DNA from 3 places in the Kribbella lupini genome. Region 1 is predicted to be linked to each of the others. Evidence: riboswitches for the same ligand, from Rfam matches in the RefSeq annotation. Region 1 holds a riboswitch; each other region holds the start of a gene.

Evidence for each region. A riboswitch is a leader RNA that binds a small molecule or an ion and turns the genes downstream of it on or off. The one in region 1 is predicted to bind glycine.
Region 2: linked by a shared signal. The riboswitch ahead of ABD235_RS35865 (L-serine ammonia-lyase) and the one ahead of gcvT (glycine cleavage system aminomethyltransferase GcvT) in region 1 are both predicted to bind glycine.
Region 3: linked by a shared signal. The riboswitch ahead of gcvP (aminomethyl-transferring glycine dehydrogenase) and the one ahead of gcvT (glycine cleavage system aminomethyltransferase GcvT) in region 1 are both predicted to bind glycine.

Annotation. Positions count from the first base shown of each region.
Region 1 covers NZ_BAAANC010000002.1:142,198-149,119, reverse strand. The annotation lists gene ABD235_RS13845 (ABC transporter ATP-binding protein) at 1-65, shown strand, start outside; gene ABD235_RS13840 (ABC transporter permease) at 104-937, shown strand; gene ABD235_RS13835 (winged helix-turn-helix transcriptional regulator) at 982-1,473, opposite strand; gene ABD235_RS13830 (GNAT family N-acetyltransferase) at 1,528-2,043, shown strand; gene ABD235_RS13825 (carboxymuconolactone decarboxylase family protein) at 2,273-2,746, opposite strand; gene ABD235_RS13820 (mandelate racemase/muconate lactonizing enzyme family protein) at 2,929-3,978, shown strand; glycine riboswitch at 4,041-4,133, shown strand; glycine riboswitch at 4,134-4,236, shown strand; gene gcvT (glycine cleavage system aminomethyltransferase GcvT) at 4,282-5,412, shown strand; gene gcvH (glycine cleavage system protein GcvH) at 5,422-5,802, shown strand; gene glyA (serine hydroxymethyltransferase) at 5,799-6,922, shown strand, end outside.
Region 2 covers NZ_BAAANC010000004.1:588,694-595,615, forward strand. The annotation lists gene ABD235_RS35850 (SDR family NAD(P)-dependent oxidoreductase) at 1-477, shown strand, start outside; gene ABD235_RS35855 (hypothetical protein) at 543-1,148, opposite strand; gene ABD235_RS35860 (alpha/beta fold hydrolase) at 1,268-1,951, shown strand; gene ABD235_RS35865 (L-serine ammonia-lyase) at 1,913-3,286, opposite strand; glycine riboswitch at 3,365-3,457, opposite strand; gene ABD235_RS35870 (hypothetical protein) at 3,595-4,524, shown strand; gene ABD235_RS35875 (DUF3817 domain-containing protein) at 4,526-4,858, opposite strand; partial or broken gene ABD235_RS35880 (alpha/beta fold hydrolase) at 4,959-6,338, shown strand; gene ABD235_RS35885 (S1 family peptidase) at 6,623-6,922, shown strand, end outside.
Region 3 covers NZ_BAAANC010000001.1:1,244,123-1,251,044, forward strand. The annotation lists gene ABD235_RS05625 (DUF881 domain-containing protein) at 1-745, shown strand, start outside; gene ABD235_RS05630 (small basic family protein) at 742-1,074, shown strand; gene ABD235_RS05635 (DUF881 domain-containing protein) at 1,077-2,084, shown strand; gene gcvH (glycine cleavage system protein GcvH) at 2,109-2,492, shown strand; gene ABD235_RS05645 (zinc-ribbon and FHA domain-containing protein) at 2,628-3,152, shown strand; gene ftsR (transcriptional regulator FtsR) at 3,184-3,819, shown strand; gene ABD235_RS05655 (bifunctional nuclease family protein) at 3,877-4,371, shown strand; gene ABD235_RS05660 (MerR family transcriptional regulator) at 4,572-5,189, shown strand; glycine riboswitch at 5,315-5,406, shown strand; gene gcvP (aminomethyl-transferring glycine dehydrogenase) at 5,483-6,922, shown strand, end outside.

The DNA of each region.
Region 1 (6,922 bases):
ATCTGGAAGTCCGGCGGGCTCGGCTGGAGGACGCGTACCTGGCGCTGGTGGGAGGCGACCGATGAAGGCGTGGCGTGGATCCGGCGCTGTCGGGAGGGGATCGATGCAGGCGTGGCGGTTGGGATGGGCGCGTGGGGTGATCGAGCTGCGGCAGTCGTTCAGCAACGGCGGTGATCTGGTCAGCCACTTCCTGTGGCCGCTGCTGATGCTGGTGGCGCTGTTCTTCCTGCGCGACCGGGAGTTCGCGGGGACCGGGATCCTACTGGGCACGCTGGCGCTGCCGAGCATCCTCGGGATGAACGCCGCGATGGGCATGGTCAGCATGAGCCAGCAGCTCACCGCCGACCGCGAGGACGGCACCCTCCTGCGCGCGAAGGCGACGCCGTACGGCGTACAGGCGTACTTGGTAGGGAAGGTGATCTCGGTCGCCGGTGGCCTGATCGCGGATCTGGCGATTCTCTTCGTGCCGGCGATGTTCCTGGTGGACGGGCTGGTCTTCACGCCGTTGTCGTTGCTCGCGCTGGCGGGCGTCTTGTTGCTCGGGCTGGTCGCGACGTTGCCGATCGGAGCGATGCTGGGATCGGCGTTCCCCAGCGCGCGGGCGCAGGGGCTGGTGCAGCTGCCGGTGCTGGGGATGATCGCGATCTCGGGGATCTTCTACCCGCTGACGGCTCTGCCGGGGTGGGTGCAGGTGGTCGCGCAGGTGTCGCCGATCTACTGGCTGGGGCTCGGGACCCGGTCGGCGTTGTTGCCTGACGCAACCGTTGTGGTGGAGGTGGGCGAGTCCTGGCGGTCTGTGGAGACTGTGGCGGTGCTCGGTGCGTGGGGAGTGGTCGGCTTGCTTTTCGCGCCGGTGCTGCTGCGCCGGATGGCGCGCCGGGAGTCCGGTTCGTCGGTCGCCGTCCGCCGCGAGAAGGCACTCCAGCGCATCGGGTGACTGCCGGGTGCGGCGGGGTGCGGGCTGAGTTGCGCGACGTACGGCTAGTCGATGACGCGGACCTGGGCCGACGGGCCGGGGGTGAAGGCGACCTCGCGGGGCTCGGGGGTGTGGCCGGCGGCGCAGTGCATGCTGACGGTGACCTCCTCGCCGCAGCCGCGGTGACGGGCGATGAGCGGCGGGCCGTCGTCGAGCGGCAGGTGCTCGTCGCCCCACTGGACCAGGGCGACCATCACCGGGTAGAGGTCGAGGCCGGCCTGGGTCAGGCGGTACTCGTACCGCTCGCGCTGCCCGGGGAGCCGGTACGGGACGCGGCGCAGCAGGCCGCGGTCGATCAGGCGCGCCAGGCGGTCGGTGAGCACCTGGCGGGGGATCTCGGTCCGGGCCCGGATGTCCTCGAACCGGCGCAGCCCGACGAACACCTCACGCAGGACGTGGAACGTCCACTTCTCGCCGAGGATCTCCATCGTCCGCGAGATCGTGCAGTTCGCCGTCGACCACCGCAGCGCCTCGGGCATCGTCTCCTGCTCGCTCATGGTCCCACGATAAGTCCACTTGACAGACTCAGCCAAGCCCCGCACCCTGAATCCGTGAAGCAGACTCAGCTGGTAGTGCCCGCCCCGGTCACCCGCCGTACCGACGACTTCCTGATCCGGCGGGCGGTCGCGGGCGACCGCTGCAAGCTCTCCGCGATGCTCGACGGCCTCTCCGAACTGAGCCTGTACTTCCGCTTCCAGACCGCCGTCGGCCATCCACCCCGCGCCGCCGTGATCGAACCGCTGCTGAGCTCCTCCGGCCAGTCCTGGGTTGCCGAGCGCAACGATCACCTCGTCGCGCACGCCATGTGGGCCTGGGTGTACGGCGCCACCGGCACCCCGACCGCCGAGCTCGCGGCGATCGTCGCCGACCCGTACCAGGGCCGCGGCCTCGGCACCCGCATGCTGGACCTCGCCGGCGCCCACGCCCACGCCGCCGGTGCCCGGCAACTCCTCCTCGTCGTCAGCGCCGCCAACGACCGAACCCTCCGCCTCATCCGCCGCCGCTGGCCCACCGCTCCGGCCGACCGCGACGGCCCGCTGATCAACTTCACCATCCCCACCACCTGAACCACCCCGACCAGGCTCGTGCGTGAGTGAAGGGGATAGGGGAGCAGGCCGCCCCGAACCGCCTGTGGCCTTCGGCCACGGCGAGACGACCGGCGCGGGCGCCGGCCCGGTCTCGTGCCGGGCACACGCCGCTGGGTGGGTACGTCAACGGTCCGCGGGTGCCCGGAACACCCGCGGACCGTGGTGCCAGCAACCAGCGGCCGGCGAACCGGCGTACCGGCGTACTGGATCAGCCGAACATGCCCGGCTCGTAGGCCCCGGCGGGCTGCTGGACGATGACGTTGATGCGGTTGTAGGTGTTGATGATGGCGATCACCGAGATCAGCGCGACCAGCTCGTCCTCGGTGTAGTGCTTGGCGGCGTTGGCCCAGACCTCGTCGGGGACGCCGCCGGCGGCGTCGGCGATGCGGGTGCCTTCCTCGGCCAGTTCGAGGGCGGCGCGCTCGGCCTCGGTGAAGACGGTCGCCTCGCGCCAGGCCGCGACGAGGTTGAGCCGCTGCGGGGTCTCGCCGGCGGCGACGGCGTCCTTGAAGTGCATGTCGGTGCAGAAGCCGCAGCCGTTGATCTGGCTGGCGCGCAGCTTCACCAGCTCCTGCGTCGCCATCGGCAGGCTCGACCCGCTGAGCGCCTTGCCGGCGGAGTTCACGTACTTCAAGACCTGACCGGCCAGTGCGTTGCTGTGAAGGTCGATACGGGCGTCCATCAGGATCCTCCAGGTGATTTCGTCTGTTACCCCTCAGACACACGCACCCACCCAGGTGTGACACGGCCGCGGTGTGACTCACGTCTCCATGGCGAAATGAGTACCCAGAGCGGGGCCCGCGAGGTTTGCGCGGGCCGCGACCGTCGCAGACTAGGCAGGGAACCCCACGCTGAGGAGTCCAGATGACGTTGGACCGCCACTTCGTCCACCGGGTGGAACACTCGACAATCCAGTCCCGGTATCCGCGGACCGTCGGGCGGAACGCCCGGCTCGGGAGCCATGGGAACGGTGGCGTCGACGACGTCGTAATCCTGCACACCGACACCGGGAAGACCGGCTGGGGGCTCGCTGCCGGGCCGGTTCCCGAGGAGGTGGTCGGGCGGTCGGTCGGGGAGTTGATCGATCCGGCGACGGGAGTGACCGAGCCCGGGCTGCGCGGACTGGACTTCGCGCTGCACGACCTCGCGGGACAGATCCTGGACCTGCCGGTGCACGCGCTGCTCGGCGGGCGCGGGAGCACGACGATTCCGATCTACGACGGCGCGATCTACTTCGCCGACCTCGACGACGCGGGCGGCGTGGACGCCGTACTGGCGCACTGTGCGGCCGACGACGCGGCCGGGTACCGCGCGTTCAAGCTGAAGATCGGACGCGGGAACCGCTGGATGGACCGGGCGGCCGGCGACGCGCGGGACATCGAGGTGACGCGGGCCGTGCGGGCGGCGTACCCGAAGCACCGGATTCTGGTGGACGCGAACGACGGGTACGACTGCGACGGGTTCATCGAGTACCTCGAAGCGGTCGCCGACTGCGACCTGTACTGGGTCGAGGAGCCGTTCCTGGACGACGCGGACGACCTCGCGCGGCTCAAGAAGCACCTGCAGGGCTCGCAGACGCTGATCGCCGAGGGCGAGTCCAACCCCGACCTGGAGCCGTTGTTGGAGATAGCGGCCAACGGTGACATCGACGTGCTGCTGATGGACGTGGTGTCGTTCGGCCTGACCAGCTGGCGCGAGGTGATGCCCAGGATCGCCTGCCAGGCGTCGCCACACGCCTGGGGACTCCCGCTCAAGACCCTGTACGCCGCACAGCTGGCCGCGGGTCTCGGCAACGTCCCGACCGTCGAGGGCGTGCCCGGTACGACGGACGGCGTCGACACGAGCGCCTACCGCTGGGCAGACGGCAACCTGACCGTCCCCGACCGCCCCGGCTTCGGCCTGACGCTCGCCTGAGACCCGCCTTGCGCGCCCGGGCGCAGCCCGCTTAAGGTGCGACCGACAACTGAACACGCTGTTGATCCGCGGCGGGAGAACCCTGCCGCCGTGCAGGTGCCGTAGGAGCAAATCCTCCCCGGGAATCTCTCAGGCCCCCGTACCGCCGCGGTCAGGCAACTCTGGAAAGCAGCCGGACGTCCGGCTCACCGACGGTGCAAGCGAGGCCCTGGACGACGGGCGCGCGGAAACTCTCAGGTCCCATACAGAGCGGGGAGGAACCCCGATCTCGTGGCGCGTGCCACCTGGATTCTGGAGTTCCTCATGGCGGGTTCACCCAAGTACACGGCCCTGCGCGCCGAGCACGAACGGCTCGGCGCGAGCTTCACCGACTTCGGCGGCTGGCAGATGCCGCTCAAGTACCGCTCCGAGCTGGCCGAGCACCACGCCGTACGACGCTCGGCCGGGCTCTTCGACCTGTCCCACATGGGTGAGGTCTGGGTGACCGGCCCGGACGCCGCGGCGTTCCTCGACCACGCGCTGGTCGGCAAGATCTCCGCGATGGCGGTCGGCAGGGCGAAGTACTCGCTGATCTGCGCCGAGGACGGTGGCGTGATCGACGACCTGATCACCTACCGCCGGCCGGACGCGTTCCTGGTCGTCCCGAACGCCGGGAACGCCGAGGTCGTCGTCGCCGCGCTGCACGAGCGGGCGAAGGAATTCGACGTCACCGTCGACGACGCCTCGGCACGGACCTCGCTGATCGCCGTCCAGGGCCCGAAGGCCGAGGCGATCCTGCTCCGGCTGATCCCGGCCGGGCAGCAGGAGCTCCTGACCACGCTCAAGTACTACGCGGCCGTCGAGATCACCGTGACCGACCTGGACCTGCTGGTCGCGCGGACCGGCTACACCGGCGAGGACGGCTTCGAGATCTTCGTCGCGAACGACGACGCCACCGACGTCTGGCGCGCCATCGAGGCCGCCGCCGTGGACGGCGAGCTGACGCCGTGCGGTCTGGCCGCTCGTGACTCGCTCCGGCTGGAGGCCGGGATGCCGCTGTACGGCAACGAACTCTCCCGCGACGGCGACCCGTTCGCGGCCGGTCTCGGCGGAGTCGTTGCACTGAGCAAGGAACAGTTCGTCGGCAAGGAAGCCCTTGCCCACCGCAAGACAGTCTTTGCCAATAGCAAGGAAGTGGGCTCGGCCCGCAAGCTCGTCGGCCTGACCGGCACCGGCCGGCGGTCGCCGCGCAGCCACTACCCGGTCCTCAAGGACGGCGTCGTGGTCGGTGAAATCACCTCCGGCCAGCCCAGCCCCACGCTCGGCGTACCGGTCGCTCTGGCCTACGTCGACGCCGAGCACGCCGAGCCGGGGACCGCACTGCACGTCGACCTGCGCGGCAAGCCCGAGCCGTTCGAAGTGACCGCTCTGCCCTTCTACCAGCGCCAGAAGTGAGGACCCACCATGCCAACAGTCAAGGCTGGACTGCAGTACTCCGACGAGCACGAGTGGGTCGCCCGCGAGCAGGCCGGGACGGTCGCGGTCGGGATCTCCGCGATCGCGACCGACGCCCTCGGTGACATCGTCTACGTCGAACTGCCCGAGGTCGGCAGCACCGTCACCGCGGGCGAGACCTGTGGTGAGGTGGAGTCCACCAAGTCCGTCTCCGACCTGTACTCCCCGGTGTCCGGCGAGATCACCGAGGTGAACCCCGCGGTCGCCGACGACCCCGCGGCGATCAACGAGGACCCGTACGGCGTGTGGCTGTTCAAGGTGAACGCCACCGAGGGCGGCCCGCTGCTGTCGGCCGAGGACTACGCGGCCAAGCACGGCGGTGAACTGTGAGCACCTTCCAGCAGGTCGTTGCCCCGAGCCTCGATGCGGACCTCGCCGACCTGGACCCGGAGATCGCCGCGAAGATCGCCGACGAACTGACCCGGCAGCGCGACGGCCTGGAGATGATCGCCTCGGAGAACCACACCGCGGCGGCCGTGATGCAGGCCCAGGGGTCGGTGCTGACCAACAAGTACGCCGAGGGCTACCCGGGCCGCCGGTACTACGGCGGCTGCGAGCACGTCGACGTGATCGAGCAGTTGGCGATCGACCGGGTGAAGGCCCTGTTCGGCGCGGCGTACGCGAACGTGCAGCCGCACTCCGGCGCGCAGGCGAACGCTTCCGTCATGCACGCGCTGATCCGTCCGGGCGACACGATCATGGGTCTCAACCTGGCCCACGGCGGGCACCTCACGCACGGCATGAAGATCAACTTCTCCGGCCGCCTGTACGACGTGGTGCCGTACCAGGTGCGTGCGGACGACCACCGGATCGACATGGCCGAGGTCGAACGGCTTGCGCACGAGCACCGGCCGAAGCTGATCGTGGCCGGCTGGTCGGCGTACGCGCGGCACCTGGACTTCGCGGAGTTCCGGCGGATCGCCGACGCCGTCGACGCGTACCTGATGGTCGACATGGCGCACTTCGCCGGGCTGGTCGCGGCCGGCCTGCACCCGTCACCGGTGCCGCACGCGCACGTCACCACCTCGACCACGCACAAGACGCTGGCCGGTCCGCGCGGCGGGATCATCCTGACCAACGACGCCGACCTGGCCAAGAAGATCAACTCCGCCGTCTTCCCCGGCCAGCAGGGCGGCCCGCTCGAGCACGTGATCGCGGGCAAGGCGGTGGCCTTCAAGATCGCCGGGTCGGAAGAGTTCCGCGAGCGCCAGGAGCGCGTGCTCGCGGGCGCCCGCCTGCTGGCCGAGCGCCTCAACCGGCCGGACGTCGCCAAGCACGGCATCTCGGTCGTCTCCGGCGGGACCGACGTCCACCTCGTGCTGGTCGACCTGCGCGACTGCGTGCTCGACGGTCAGCAGGCCGAGGACCGGCTGGCCTCGATCGACATCACCGTCAACCGCAACGCCGTACCGTTCGACCCGCGGCCGCCGATGGTGACGTCGGGCCTGCG
Region 2 (6,922 bases), on a different contig from region 1:
GGGCACCTGAACGCCGCCGGCATCCCTGGCGACCCGTCCACGGCGACGGAGGTGACTGCCGAGACGCTCCGGACGGTCTTCGAGACCAACGTCTTCGGCGCCGCGCAGGTACTGCACGAGTTCCTGCCCCTGCTGACCAGGAGCGAGCACCCAGTCGTGGTGAACGTCAGCAGCGGACTCGGTTCGATCGCGGGCGTGCCCCGCGCCGGTGAGTCGGCGATCCCGTCGTGGATCCCGGTCCCGGGCTACGCGGCGTCGAAGGCCGCGCTCAACATGCTCACCGCACAGTTCGCGTACCTGCTGCCGGACCTGCGGATCAACACCGTCGACCCGGGCTTCACCGCCACCGACTTCAACGGCCACAGCGGCACGCAGACGGTCGAGGAGGGCGCGGCGATCATCGTCCAGGCGGCCACGGTCACCAAGGACGGCCCGACCGGCCAGTACCTGAGCATCCACGGCCCGGTCGCCTGGTAGTCGGTACGCCGTCCGCCCGTATGAGGTCCTGGCGGGACGCAGCCGTCGACCACAGCCGGCGGCGGCTACGGCACCAGCGCGTCGAGCCAGCCGAGCAGCCCCTCGACCAGCCCCGGATCCGAAGGGTGGTCCGTGACCGGCGGCGTACCCGTCGGGCTCGGCGAAGGCGATGACGACGGCGAAGGTGGCGAGGACGGCGACGGCGCGGGCGTCCCCGCAGGCGGCTCGGTCGGCCCAGGCGTCGGCAGCACCGGCGGCCGGGCCGTGATCGTCGGCAGCACCCGGCGCGTCGGGTCCTCCGCCGTACCGGTCGTCGCAACACCCGGCGTCGGACGCCCCGCCGAGTCCCCGGCACGGCTGTCCGACTGGGCGTCGCCGCGACCGACCCCGAGCGACTCCGTCGAGAGCACCGGCGTCGGCGTCACCGCCGGCCGTGGATCCCCCTCGACGCGGGGGTAGCTCTGGTCGGCCGGGTCGACGATCGGCAGGCCCGCGACCGGCGTGGCCGCGTCGGAGTCGCCTGCGCCGGGCAGCGGCAGCAGACCCACGACGGCCAGGGCGGCGTACAGGCCGATGGGCAGGGCGATGCAGGCGGCGGTACGGCGAACCCTCTTGCTCCTCAGCGGGGTCCGGCGCGGTGCTGCCTGTTCTTCCTCGGAGAACAGACTCACAGTTCCGGCACAGTAGCGGGTTTTCACACGTTTCAAACAGGTCTTGGAACGATATTCACCGGAATCTCAACGCGCCACGACGCCGAGCGACCAGGCGGTGACCGTGTCAGCCTCTAGCCATGACAAATCTCCTGCTGCACGGACTCGGCGCGACCCGCCGGGTCTGGGACGGCTGGTCCGGTGCCCTCGCCCCCGACCTGCCCGGTCACGGCACGGCCGATCCACTCGACAGCTACAGCTTCGAGTCGATCACCGCCGCCGTCGCCCACGACCTGCCCACCGAGCTGACCACGGTCGTCGGCCACTCACTCGGCGGCGTGATCGCCCTCGAGCTCGCCAGCGGCCGGTACGGCGTACAGGTGGACCGCGTGATCGCGCTCGGCGTGAAGGTCACCTGGTCCGACGAGGACCTGGCCCGAACCGCCGCGCTCGCCGCCAAGCCGGCCGCCTGGTTCGACACCCGCGAGGCCGCCGCCGAGCGCTACCTGAAGGTCGCAGGACTCCAGGGCCTGGTCGATCCGGCAAGCGACGCCGTCGGCCACGGCCTGCTGCGGATGGACGGCCGGTGGCGCCTCGCCCTCGACAACAAGGCGTTCGGCGTCGGCGCGCCCAACCTGCCCCGCCTGCTGCGCGAGGCCCAGGCGGACGTCGTCCTGGCGCGTGGTGAGCTCGACCCGATGAACACCGACACCGAGTACGCCGACCTGCACGACCGCGTCGTCACGCTGCCGGGCCTGGGCCACAACGCCCACGTACAGGACCCGTCAGCACTCGATCACGTTGACGGCCAGGCCGCCTCGTGACGTCTCCTTGTACTTGATCTTCATGTCGGCGCCGGTCTCGCGCATCGTCTTGATCACCTTGTCCAGCGTGACCACGTGCACCCCGTCCCCGTGCATCGCCATCCGGGCCGCGTTGATCGCCTTCACCGAGGCCATCGCGTTCCGCTCGATGCACGGGATCTGGACCAGCCCGCCGACCGGGTCGCAGGTCAGGCCGAGGTTGTGCTCCATCGCGATCTCGGCCGCGTTCTCGACCTGCTCCGGTGTCCCGCCGAGCACCTCGCACAGCCCGGCCGCGGCCATCGAGCAGGCCGAACCGACCTCACCCTGGCAGCCGACCTCGGCGCCGGAGATCGACGCGTTCTCCTTGTAGAGCACGCCGATCGCCCCGGCCGCCAGCAGGAACCGCACGACGCCGTCCTCGGTCGCGCCCGGGACGAACCGGCGGTAGTAGTGCAGGACGGCGGGAATGATGCCCGCGGCACCGTTCGTCGGCGCGGTGACGATCCGGCCGCCGGAGGCGTTCTGCTCGTTCACCGCGAGCGCGAACAGGTTCACCCAGTCCATCACCTTGAGCGGGTCGACCGACCACTTGTCGCCGCTCAGCTTCTGGTGCAGGCCGTGCGCCCGCCGCGGGACCTTCAGACCGCCGGGCAGGACGCCCTCGGTCTCGCAGCCCTCGTCCACGCAGTCCTGCATCACCTGCCAGATGTGCAGCAGGCCCTCGCGGATCTCCGGCTCGGTGCGCCAGGCCAGCTCGTTGGCGAGCATCACCTCGCTGATCGGCAGGCCGGACTCGCGGCAACGGTCGAGCAGCTCGGCGCCGGACAGGAACGGGTACTTCAGCGGGGTCCGGTCGGGCACGATCCGGTCGCCGGCCGCCGCGTCCTCGTCGACGACGAAGCCGCCGCCGACCGAGTAGTAGGTGCGCTCACGCAGTACGGCGCCGTCGGCGTCGCGGGCGACGAAGGTCATCCCGTTCGGGTGGTACGGCAGCGCCTTGCGGCGGTGCATCACCAGCTGGGTGTTCTCGTCGAACGGGATCTCGTGCTCGCCGGCCAGCCGCAGGATCTTGGCCGCGCGGATCGCCTCGACACGGCCCTCGACCGCGCGGGTGTCGACGGTCTCGGGGTCCTCGCCCTCGAGCCCGAGCATGACCGCCTTGTTGCTGCCGTGCCCGTGCCCGGTCGCGCCGAGCGAGCCGAACAGCTGCGACTCGACAGCCGTCGTACGGGTGAGCAGGCCGTCGGCGGCGAGGCCGACGGCGAAGGTCCGGGCCGCGCGCATCGGGCCCACGGTGTGGGAGCTCGACGGGCCGATCCCGATACTGAACAGGTCGAAAACGCTGATCGCCATCTGGAGGTTCCTTCCGGTCGTCGTTGACCGATCGGTGTGCCTCCCCGCTCTGTCAGGCGTGCTGCCTTCCAGAGGTGCCTCGCCCGTGCGGTGAGGGTGCCTGAGAGATTCTTGGGGAGAGTTGCTCCTACGGCGCCCGGGTCGGGCCCGGGTCTCTCCCGCACGGGTTCATGCGGCGTGTGCTGCTGACGGTCGCGACGGTACGGCGGACCCGCGGCCCTCGTCAATCCGGCGGTGCACTCCACAGAGGGAGAGCGTTCCCCCGCACGGGGGATCCCTCGGAAGCACCACCACCACAAGCTGAAGACATGACGACGAGCACGCATCCGCACGACCACGCACCGGGTGAGGCGACGACGCCGCGGTGGATGCGCTGGGCGCCTCTCGCCTCAGCCGGGTGGGCGGCGGCGTACGGGCTGGTGCGGTTCTGGTTCGCCACTGGGCATGCACCGGACTGGGAGTTGCCCGGGAGCGATCTGATGATCTCCTACTGGCTCTCGCTCGCGTTCTGCGTGCTGAGCGGGGTCCTGGTCGTGCTGCCGGTGTCGCGGGTGACCATAGGGCTCACCTGGGCAGCAGCCGCCGGCTGGGTCGCCGTGTGCGGCTTCGCGCTGCTCGACGTCGTCGCCGCCGTACTGCCCGGCCTCGGCATCCCCTTCGACCCACTCGGTCTACTCAGCCGGGTCGGCGGCCTCACCGGCGCAGGCCTTCTCGCGGCGACCGCTCTGGCCAGGCAACGACAGCTCGACCCGTCCTGCCTGCGCTGCAGCGGCAGCCGTCGACCGGTGACGTCCACACCCCACTGGGCCATCGCCGGAGCAGCCGTCGCCGCAGCAGGCTGCCTCATCCGCCTGGCCGCTCAGGCGGTCGTCGGCTTCGGCAGCACGCCGTACGACGCACGCTCGGCGGTGATCCTCTTCGAGACCGGTTTCCTGCTCGCAGGCCTCCTGCTCCCGCTCCTACTGGTCACCCGCGCCGGCCGGATCTTCCCGCGCTGGATGCTGCTGCTCCCCGGCGGCGGACTCGGCGCCGGCATCACGGCGTACTTCGGCGTCGGACTGCTCCAGATGTTCGCAGCCGTGCTGCGGCACGAGCCGATCTTCGGGGACATCGACCTGCCCGAGGCGTTCTTCTGGGTCGCCGTACCGGCCTACGTGCTCTGGGGCGCGGGACTGCTCACGGCGACGTGCGGCTACTACCTCCGGACGCGCCGACCCTGCCGCGGCTGCGGCCGGTGAATCAGCCGAGGCGGTTGGTGCGGGCCGCCCACAGCTCGAAGAACCAGGTGAACAACGGGGGAACGCTTGCCGCCAGCGCGAGCAGCGTGGTCGTCCAGGTCCAGCGCAGCGGCGTGCGGACGACCACGACGGTCAGCACGTAGGCGACGAAGATCCCGCCGTGGATCGGCCCGAAGATCTGGACGCCGATCTCGTTGTCCGACAGCACGTACTTGAACAGCATGCCGATCAGCAGCCCGGTCCAGGAGATCGCCTCGGCGATCGCCACCACCCGGAACCAGGTCGCGTGCTTCGAACCAGCCGGCGCGTCCACGGCTGCAACAGTCTCGGTCATCAGATCAGTGACCCTAACAAGTCCGCCCAACCCGCTCCCGGGTTCCCTCCGGGTCCGCACCGGATGCCGGTCAGGGTCGGGGCGGCGAAAGATCGTCTCAATGAAGAGACCGATTGTTTGGTGTGCGGCCGCGGCCGCAGTACTCGCGACGTTGACCGTCCCGGCGGCCGCTGCGGCGCCGTCCGTCGACTGGGCGGCCTGCCAACCCGAGCCTGGTGACACCCCGGAGGACATCGCCCTCCTCCCCGGCTCGGAGTGCGCCACTCTGACCGTGCCGATCAACTGGGACGACCCGGCCGAAGGCACGTTCGAGTTGGCAGTGGCCCGGCGGAAGGCCCAAGGACAACGCCAAGGCGTGCTGGTGTTCGGTCCCGGTGGTCCCGGTGACTCCGGCGTCGAGCGGATCCGGACCGGGATGAGCCGGTTCAGCCAGCGGCTCGAGGACCGCTTCGACATCGTCAGCTTCGACCCGCGCGGTGTTTCCCGGAGCAACGCCGTGAAGTGCTCGGCCGCACTCCTCGCGCGGCAGCCGTCTCCAATCCTGAAGAGCCAGCAGGACTTCGACGCGACGATCAAGTACAACCGCGATCTCGCCAAGGACTGCCGGCAGAACACCGGCCCGGTCTACGACCACCTCGACACCCTGCAGACCGTCCGCGACGTCGACGCGATCCGCGCCGCCCTCGGAGAGCAGCGGATCTCCTTCCACGGCAGCTCGTACGGCACCTTGCTCGGCCAGCAGTACGCCGCGCGCTACCCGCAGCGGGTGCGCGCACTGGTCCTGGAGAGCGTCTTCGACCACGGCTCGGCGACGACCGGCCAGTTCCTCGACGCGCAGGCGTGGGCCGGGCAGGACTCCTTCGACGAGTTCGTGAAGTGGTGTACGACGGCAACGACCTGCGCGCTGCACGGTCAGGACATCCACGCACTGTGGGATCGGCTGCTCGCCCGCGCCGATCGCGGTGAGCTGCCCGATCCGCAGCGGCCGTCGTACCCGATCACGCCGTTCCAGCTGAGCTTCGTGACGTTCCGGACCTTCTACGGACCGGACTGGGCGCGACTGGCCGGGATCCTGAAGCAGCTGGACCAGAGCGCGCCGCCCACCCAGCAGCCGCCGGTGCCGACCGGGTTGACGAGCTTCTCGTTCGTGACGTTCTGCCGCGACTTCAGCCTGCCGGTCCGCGACTACCGCGAGTACGCCGGTCACCTGCGGCGGCTCGCGCGAGACAACGAGGATCTGCGCTACCCCGGCCAGCTGCTGGCCGTGTCGACCTGCCTGGGCTTGCCGAAGGCAACCAACCCGCAGCGCAACCCGAAGCCGTACGACTTGCGGACGCCGGCGCTGCTGATCAACAGCCTGCACGATCCCGCGACCGGCTACAACGGCGCCACGAGCGTCGCCCGTCAGTTCGCCCGGGACGGCGTACTGGTCACCTACCGCGGGTGGGGTCACGGCAGCTACACGACGAGCCCGTGCATGGAGGCAACGGTCGACGACTATCTGGTCGCGCTGGACGTCCCGCGCCGGGGAACGAGCTGCGCGGCGGTCGACCCTACGAGCTGAACCGTTTTACGAAGGATCACCCTCGGTCAACCATCGGTCGACAGGGGGTGATCGGTCGTTCACCCGAAGGCTTTCCCTTGACCACCCCTGCCGAGGGCAACCATCACCGTCCGTTCCCTTGTGGTGATCGTCCGTAGCCTCAACGATTCCCTCACCGTGGCCCTGTGAGGCAAGGCCACCCAGAGGAACCGGATGTGACCATGTCCTTTGTCTCCCCGCCCGACCAGTCCCGTCCCCGGCAGTTCCGCAAGACCCTGGCCGGCGCCGCTCTGGCCCTCGGACTCGGCGCCGCCGCCCTGGCGCCGATCCAGGTCGCCAGCAGCGCGCCGATCTCCGAGCCGACCGACGGCGTGTACGACGTACTCGGCAAGAGCTGGGGTGTCTCGGCGTCCGACGCCAAGCTCCGGCTGGACGCCGAGCAGACCAAGGCCGCCGGACTCGAAGCCGCGCAAGCCCAGCTGGCCAAGGCGTCCCGCGCTGCCAAGGCCGAGCCCGGCCTG
Region 3 (6,922 bases), on a different contig from region 1:
CGAGGGGTACGCGATCAGCGCGCGGGCCCGGCCGTCGTCCGGTGGGCCGAAGAAGGCCCGGCACCGGATCATGCTGGTCGTCGCGTTCGTCGTCCTGGGCTTCCTGCTGGCGGTCGCCGCGTCCCAGAACTACCGCGCCGCCCCGGCCGCGGAGAAGCAGCGCAACGAGCTGGTCGAACGCGTCGAGCAGGCCGACGGCCGGCTCAACGACCTGCGCAACCGCCAGACCGCCCTGGCCGGTGAGGTGCGCGGGCTGCAGGCCGGCGCGCTGAGCGACGCCGACGCCGCGCTGCAGCAGAAGGTCGACGACCTGGAGCTGCAGGTCGGCGCGATCGCGGTGACCGGGCCCGGGATCAAGGTGGTCGTCGACGACGCCAAGAACGCCGACGACAAGGAGGGCCGGCTGCTCGACGTCGACCTCCAGCAGCTGGTCAACGGGCTGTGGACCGCGGGCGCCGAGGCGATCGCGGTGAACGGCCACCGGCTGACCAGCCTGACCGCGATCCGCGGCGCCGGGAGCGCGATCACCGTCGACTACAGCTCGCTCAACCCGCCGTACACGGTGCTCGCGATCGGCGACACCAACACCTTGCCGGCCCGGTTCGCCCAGAGCTCGGGCGGACAGTGGGTGCAGTACCTGGTGAGCAACTTCGATGTCCGGATGACGACCACGACGGAGGACTCCTTGCTGGTGCCAGCCGATGCCACCATCGCGCTGCGGTACGCGAAGGTGGGACCGAAATGATCGCCGTGCTCGGTCTGGTGGTCGGCGTCGTGATCGGCCTGCTGGTCGCGCCCGACGTGCCCGACTGGGCCCAGCCGTACCTGCCGATCGCCGTCGTCGCCGCGCTGGACGCGGTCTTCGGCGCGCTGCGCGCGTTCCTGGACGGGATCTTCAACGACAAGGTGTTCGTCGTGTCGTTCGTGTCCAACGTGCTGATCGCCGCGCTGATCGTGTACCTCGGTGACCAGCTCGGCGTCGGCTCGCAGCTGTCCACCGGTGTCGTCGTCGTGCTCGGCATCCGGATCTTCACCAACATGGCCGCGATCCGCCGGCACGTCTTCCGGGCCTGATCATGAGCGACGACCAGGGACCACCCGAGAGCACGCCGCCGGAGGAGCCGAAGCGCCGGCACGAACCGCAGCACCGTGGCGACGCCCACCACCGCGCGGACAAGCGGTCCGAAGCGCCCGCCGCCGGTACGACGCCGGCGGGTTCGGCGGCCGAGAGCACGCCGGCCGGCACGACGTCCGCGGGTTCGGCGGCCGAGGGCACCCCGCCCGGCACGACGCCCGCCGATCCCGCCCACCCAGCCGCCCCGACGCCCATGCCGCCGCCACGTCCCAAGGGCCCGAACCTCGCGCTGCGCCGGTTGAAGGCCGGCTTCAAGCCCTCGCGCGGACAGGCGATCGTGGCCGTCGTCCTAGCGCTGGTCGCCTGTACGGCGGTCGTCCAGGTCCGCGTCAACCGCGCCGACGACGGCTACCAGAACGCCCGCCGCGAGGACCTGATCGCGATCCTCGACGGCCTGAACCAGAACAACCGCCGCCTGGAGAGCGAGATCACCGAGCTGGAGGAGCGCAAGAACACGCTGTCCTCCAGCGCGGACAAGGCCCAGACCGCGCGCGAGCAGGCCGAGCAGCAGGTGCGGACCCTCGGCATCCTGGCCGGCACGCTGCCGGCCCAGGGGCCCGGGGTGCGGATCACGCTGAACGACCCGGAAGGCAAGATGACGTCCGGCAACCTGCTGGACGCGATCGAGGAGCTGCGCGACGCCGGCGCCGAGGCGATCCAGATCAACGGCTCGGTCCGGGTGGTGGCCAGCACCGACCTGACCGACGACGCCCCCGGCGTCCGGGTGGACGGGGAGAAGCTCGTCTCGCCGTACGTGATCGAGGCGATCGGCGAGTCGCACAACCTGGCCGAGGCGGCGAACTTCCCCGGCGGCCTGGTCAGTGAGGTGACCGGCCCGCAGATCGGCGGCACCGCCGAGGTGACCGAGCTGCGGCAGCTGACCGTCAGCGCCTTGCACGCGCCGGAGGAGCATCGCTACGCTCGCCCGGCCCCCAGCCCGACCAAGTAGATCCTGAGCGAAAGAGGACCCGAGGTGTACCCCGAAGACCTGAAGTACACGGCCGAGCACGAGTGGCTCAAGGCCGGCGAAGAAGGCCCGGTGCGGGTCGGTATCACCGACTTCGCCCAGGACGCGCTGGGCGACATCGTCTTCGTCCAGCTGCCCGAGGTCGGGACGGCCGTCCGCGCGGGCGACGCGTGCGGCGAGCTGGAGTCGACCAAGTCGGTCAGCGACCTGTTCGCGCCGGTCAACGGCACCGTCAAGGCCGTCAACGAGGCCCTGGCCGACCAGCCCGACCTGGTCAACACCGACCCGTACGGCGAGGGCTGGCTGATCGACATCGAGGTCGACGACGACGAGGAGGTGGCGGCCCTGATGGACGCCGACACCTACAAGGGCCAGCTCGACCAGAGCTGACGGCTCAGGACTGATAGGTTTGCGGCCTCAACCGCCGGTCGAGGGTTGAGGCCTGGGCCACACTTGCACCACGACAGTCATCACGGGGATCTACGACAACGTCGCCGGACCGCCGGCGATCGGGAGGATCACAGCATGCCGTTCTGCAACCAGTGCGGGCACGAGAACTCCGAGGGCAGCAGGTTCTGCTCGCAGTGCGGAACGATGCTCCCTGGCGCGGACCGTCCGGTGCCCGCCCCCGGCGTCACCGACACCGCGATGCTGACCCCGATCAGCGCCGAGCCCGACACCGAGCGGATCGAGCTGGCCGGTGAGGGGCTGACCGCCGAGGACGAGGCCGCCGTCGGCGCGCTGCCGGCCGGGTCCGCCCTGCTGATCGTCCAGCGCGGCCCGAACGCGGGCAGCCGGTTCCTGCTCGACGTCGACGTGGTGACCGCCGGCCGGCACCCCGACAGCGACATCTTCCTCGACGACGTCACCGTCTCGCGCCGGCACGCGGAGTTCCGCCGCGACCCGGCCGGGGTCAAGGTCCGCGACGTCGGCAGCCTGAACGGCACCTACGTCAACCGCGACCGGATCGACGAGGTCGCGCTGAGCAACGGCGACGAGGTCCAGATCGGCAAGTACCGGCTCGTCTACTACGCCAGTGGCCAGGCCTGAGGCTGACGCCGGAGGAAGCAGCATCGGAGCGGTGCTGCAGGTCCTGCAGGCCGAGTTCGCCGACGTCACCATCTCCAAGCTCCGTTTCCTCGAGGCCGAGGGACTGGTGACGCCGGCCCGGACCGCGTCCGGGTACCGCAAGTTCAGCGCGGCCGACATCGAGCGGCTGCGGTACGTGCTGACCGCGCAACGCGACCAGTACCTGCCACTGAAGGTGATCAAGGAACACCTCGGCGCGATGGACCGCGGGTTGCGGCCGACGCCGGGCGGCCCTCCGGCCGCGCCCGTCGCGGCCGAGCCCGCCGGGCTGCCGGTGGCCGAGGACTTCGGTGCCGACCGCACCGAGCTGAAGCTGACCCGCGAGGAGCTGCGGGTCGCGGCGGGCATCACTGCCGAGCTGCTGGAGCAGCTGGAGAGTCACCAGCTGGTGGTGGCTCGGGGCAACCACTACGACGGCGACGCGATCCTGGTGGCGAAGGCGGCCGCCGAGTTCGGCCGGTACGGCGTGGAGCCGCGCCACCTGCGCCCGTTCCGGACGGCGGCCGACCGCGAGGTCGGGCTGATCGAGCAGGTCGCCGGTCCGCGCCGTGACGACAAGACCCAGGAACTGGCGGCGCTCGCCGTACGGTTGCACGCGGCACTTGTTCGGTCCCGTTTGAGCCGCTGAGGTCACCTGCCGACCCGCACGCCAGCTTGTGTGGTCCGCGCGGAGTAGGCTGAGGGTGTGCGCGAAGTCGACGTAATCGGAGTCCGGGTCGAGATGCCCTCGAGTCAGCCGATCGTGCTGCTCCGGGAGGTCGGCGGTGAGCGGTACCTGCCGATCTGGATCGGTGCGGCCGAGGCTAGCGCGATCGCGTTCGCGCAGCAGGGGATGGAACCACCTCGTCCCCTCACCCACGACATCTTCGCCGAGGTGATCCGTGTTCTGGGTCACACGCTGACCCAGGTCCGGATCGTGAACCTGACCGACGGCGTCTTCGAGGCGATCCTGGTCTTCGACGACAAGACCGAGATCTCGGCCCGTCCGTCGGACTCGATCGCGCTCGCGCTGCGGACCGGTACGCCGGTGTTCTGCGCCGAGGAGATCCTGGCCGAGGCCGGCGTTCCGGTGCCCGAGAGCGAGACCGACGAGGTCGACGAGGTGGAGGAGGAAGAGGAAGTGGAGCGCTTCCGCGAGTTCCTCGACCAGATCTCGCCGGAGGACTTCGACAAGTCCTGACCGTGCGTTACGGCCAGATTTTGGATGTCTCTGGTACAAGGCCGGGTTGGTAACGATTCGGCCCGGAGCCGCGACACGCTTTCGGCTCGGAGCGGTTGTCGTTGACCGGGTCAGGTCGGCGGCTTACCTTGAAGGAGTTGTGAGGAGTTGTAACTCCACGGATGTAGTCCGTTCCAGTCGGTACCCAGGGAGGCTCAGGCGTGACACGCACCGGCGACACTGATCTGACGGCGCAGTCGGCGTCGGAGGCACACGCCGACGCGGCTGCCGCAGCGGGGGTGCAGGGCCTGCTCTTCGACGACGACCTGCGCCCGATGCCGGAGGATGTCGGCTTCCGCGGCCCGACGGCCTGCGCGGCCGCGGGCATCACTTACCGTCAGCTCGACTACTGGGCCCGCACCGGCCTGGTGTCGCCGTCGGTCCGCCCGGCCACCGGCTCGGGCACGCAGCGGCTCTACGGCTTCCGCGACGTTCTCCTGCTCAAGGTGATCAAGCGTCTCCTCGACGCCGGCATCTCGCTGCAGCAGATCCGCACTGCGATCGCCCACCTGAGCAAGCGCGGCATCGACGACCTGACCCAGATCACGCTGATGAGCGACGGCGCCTCGGTCTACATGTGCACCTCGCCGGACGAGGTGATCGACCTGCTGGCCGGCGGCCAGGGCGTCTTCGGCATCGCCCTCGGCGGTGTCTGGCGCGAGGTCGAGGGTTCGCTGTCCGAGCTGCCGACCGAGCGCGCCGACGGCGGCGACGAGGGGTCCGGCCCGCACGCGAACGACGAGCTCGCCGCTCGCCGCCGCGCCCGGATGACCGGCTGACCTCTTCCACCTGTTGCACCGGCGCCCACTCACCCGTCCCGGGTGGGTGGGCGTTGTCGTTGCCCGCCGTACGGTGGCTGGTCCCGGAACCCGGCGGGTCGAACTGGTAGCCTCGGGGGAGCCGTACACAGCACTCGGGAGAGTCTCAGGTTCGCCTGGGCGCCGAAGGGGCAATTCCTCCCCGGAACCTCTCAGGCCCATGGACCGGGTGCCGCAGGCGACTCTGAAGCGCGTCCGCTGCGTGACAGAGGGGGAGGCCACCGGCAGACCTGTCAGCAACGGAGCCTCCAGCCATGACTGAGCAAGACATCCGCCCACAGCTTTCGGCCACTTTCGCCGACCGGCACATCGGTCCGCGGGCCGACGAGGTCGCCCGGATGGTGCAGACCCTCGGGTACGCCGACGTCGACGCGCTCGTCGACGCCGCGGTACCGGCCTCGATCCGCTCGGCCGAGCCGCTGCGGCTGCCCGAGCCGGCCTCCGAGGTCGACGCGCTGACCGAGCTCCGCCAGCTGGCCGCCCGCAACAACGTCGCCACCTCGATGATCGGTCAGGGCTACTACGGCACCTTCACCCCGTCGGTGATCGTCCGCCGCCTGGTCGAGAACCCCGCCTGGTACACCGCCTACACGCCGTACCAGCCGGAGATCTCCCAGGGCCGGCTCGAGGCGCTGCTGAACTTCCAGACCGTCGTGTCGGACCTGACCGGCCTGCCGACCGCGAACGCGTCGCTGCTCGACGAGGGCACCGCTGCGGCCGAGGCGATGACGCTGGCGCACCGGTCGAACCGAAAGTCCAAGAGCAACCGCTTCCTGGTCGACGCCGACTGCTTCGCGCAGACGATCGCCGTCGTCCAGACCCGCGCCGAGGCCCTCGGTCTCGAGGTCGTCGTCGCCGACACCACCGACGGTCTGCCGGAGGGCGACTTCTTCGGCTTCCTGGTCCAGTACCCGGGCTCCGGCGGCGTCGTCCGCGACCTGAAGCCGCTGGTCGCCGCCGCGCACGAGCGCGAGACGCTGGTCGCGGTCGCTTCCGACCTGCTCGCGCTGACGTTGCTCGAGGCACCGGGTGAGGCCGGCGCCGACATCGTCATCGGCTCGTCGCAGCGCTTCGGCGTCCCGCTGTTCTACGGCGGCCCGCACGCCGGCTTCATGTCGGTCCGCGCCGGTCTCGAGCGGTCGTTGCCCGGTCGTCTCGTCGGCGTCTCGGTCGACGCCGACGGCGCCCCGGCGTACCGGCTGGCCCTGCAGACCCGCGAGCAGCACATCCGTCGCGAGAAGGCGACCTCCAACATCTGTACGGCGCAGGTCCTGCTCGCCGTCGTCGCGTCGATGTACGCCGTGTACCACGGTCCGGACGGCCTGAAGGCGATCGCCGAGCGCGTCCACACGAACGCCGAGAGCCTGGCCGCGTCGCTGCGCGCCGGTGGCGTCGAGGTCGTGCACGAGCAGTTCTTCGACACCGTCCTGGCGCGCGTCCCCGGTCGCGCCGCCGACGTCGTCGACACCGCCCGGCAGAACGGCATCTGGCTGCGTCTCGTCGACGCGGACCACGTCGGCATCTCCTGCGACGAGAAGACCGACGCCGCCGCGCTCGGCCGGGTCTGCGGCGCGTTCGGCGTCCGGTACGACGCGTCGCTCGGCGGCGGCAACCTGTCCGAGGCCGTGGCCCGGACGTCGGAGTACCTGACCCACCCGGTCTTCAACACCCACCGCTCCGAGACCGCGATGCTG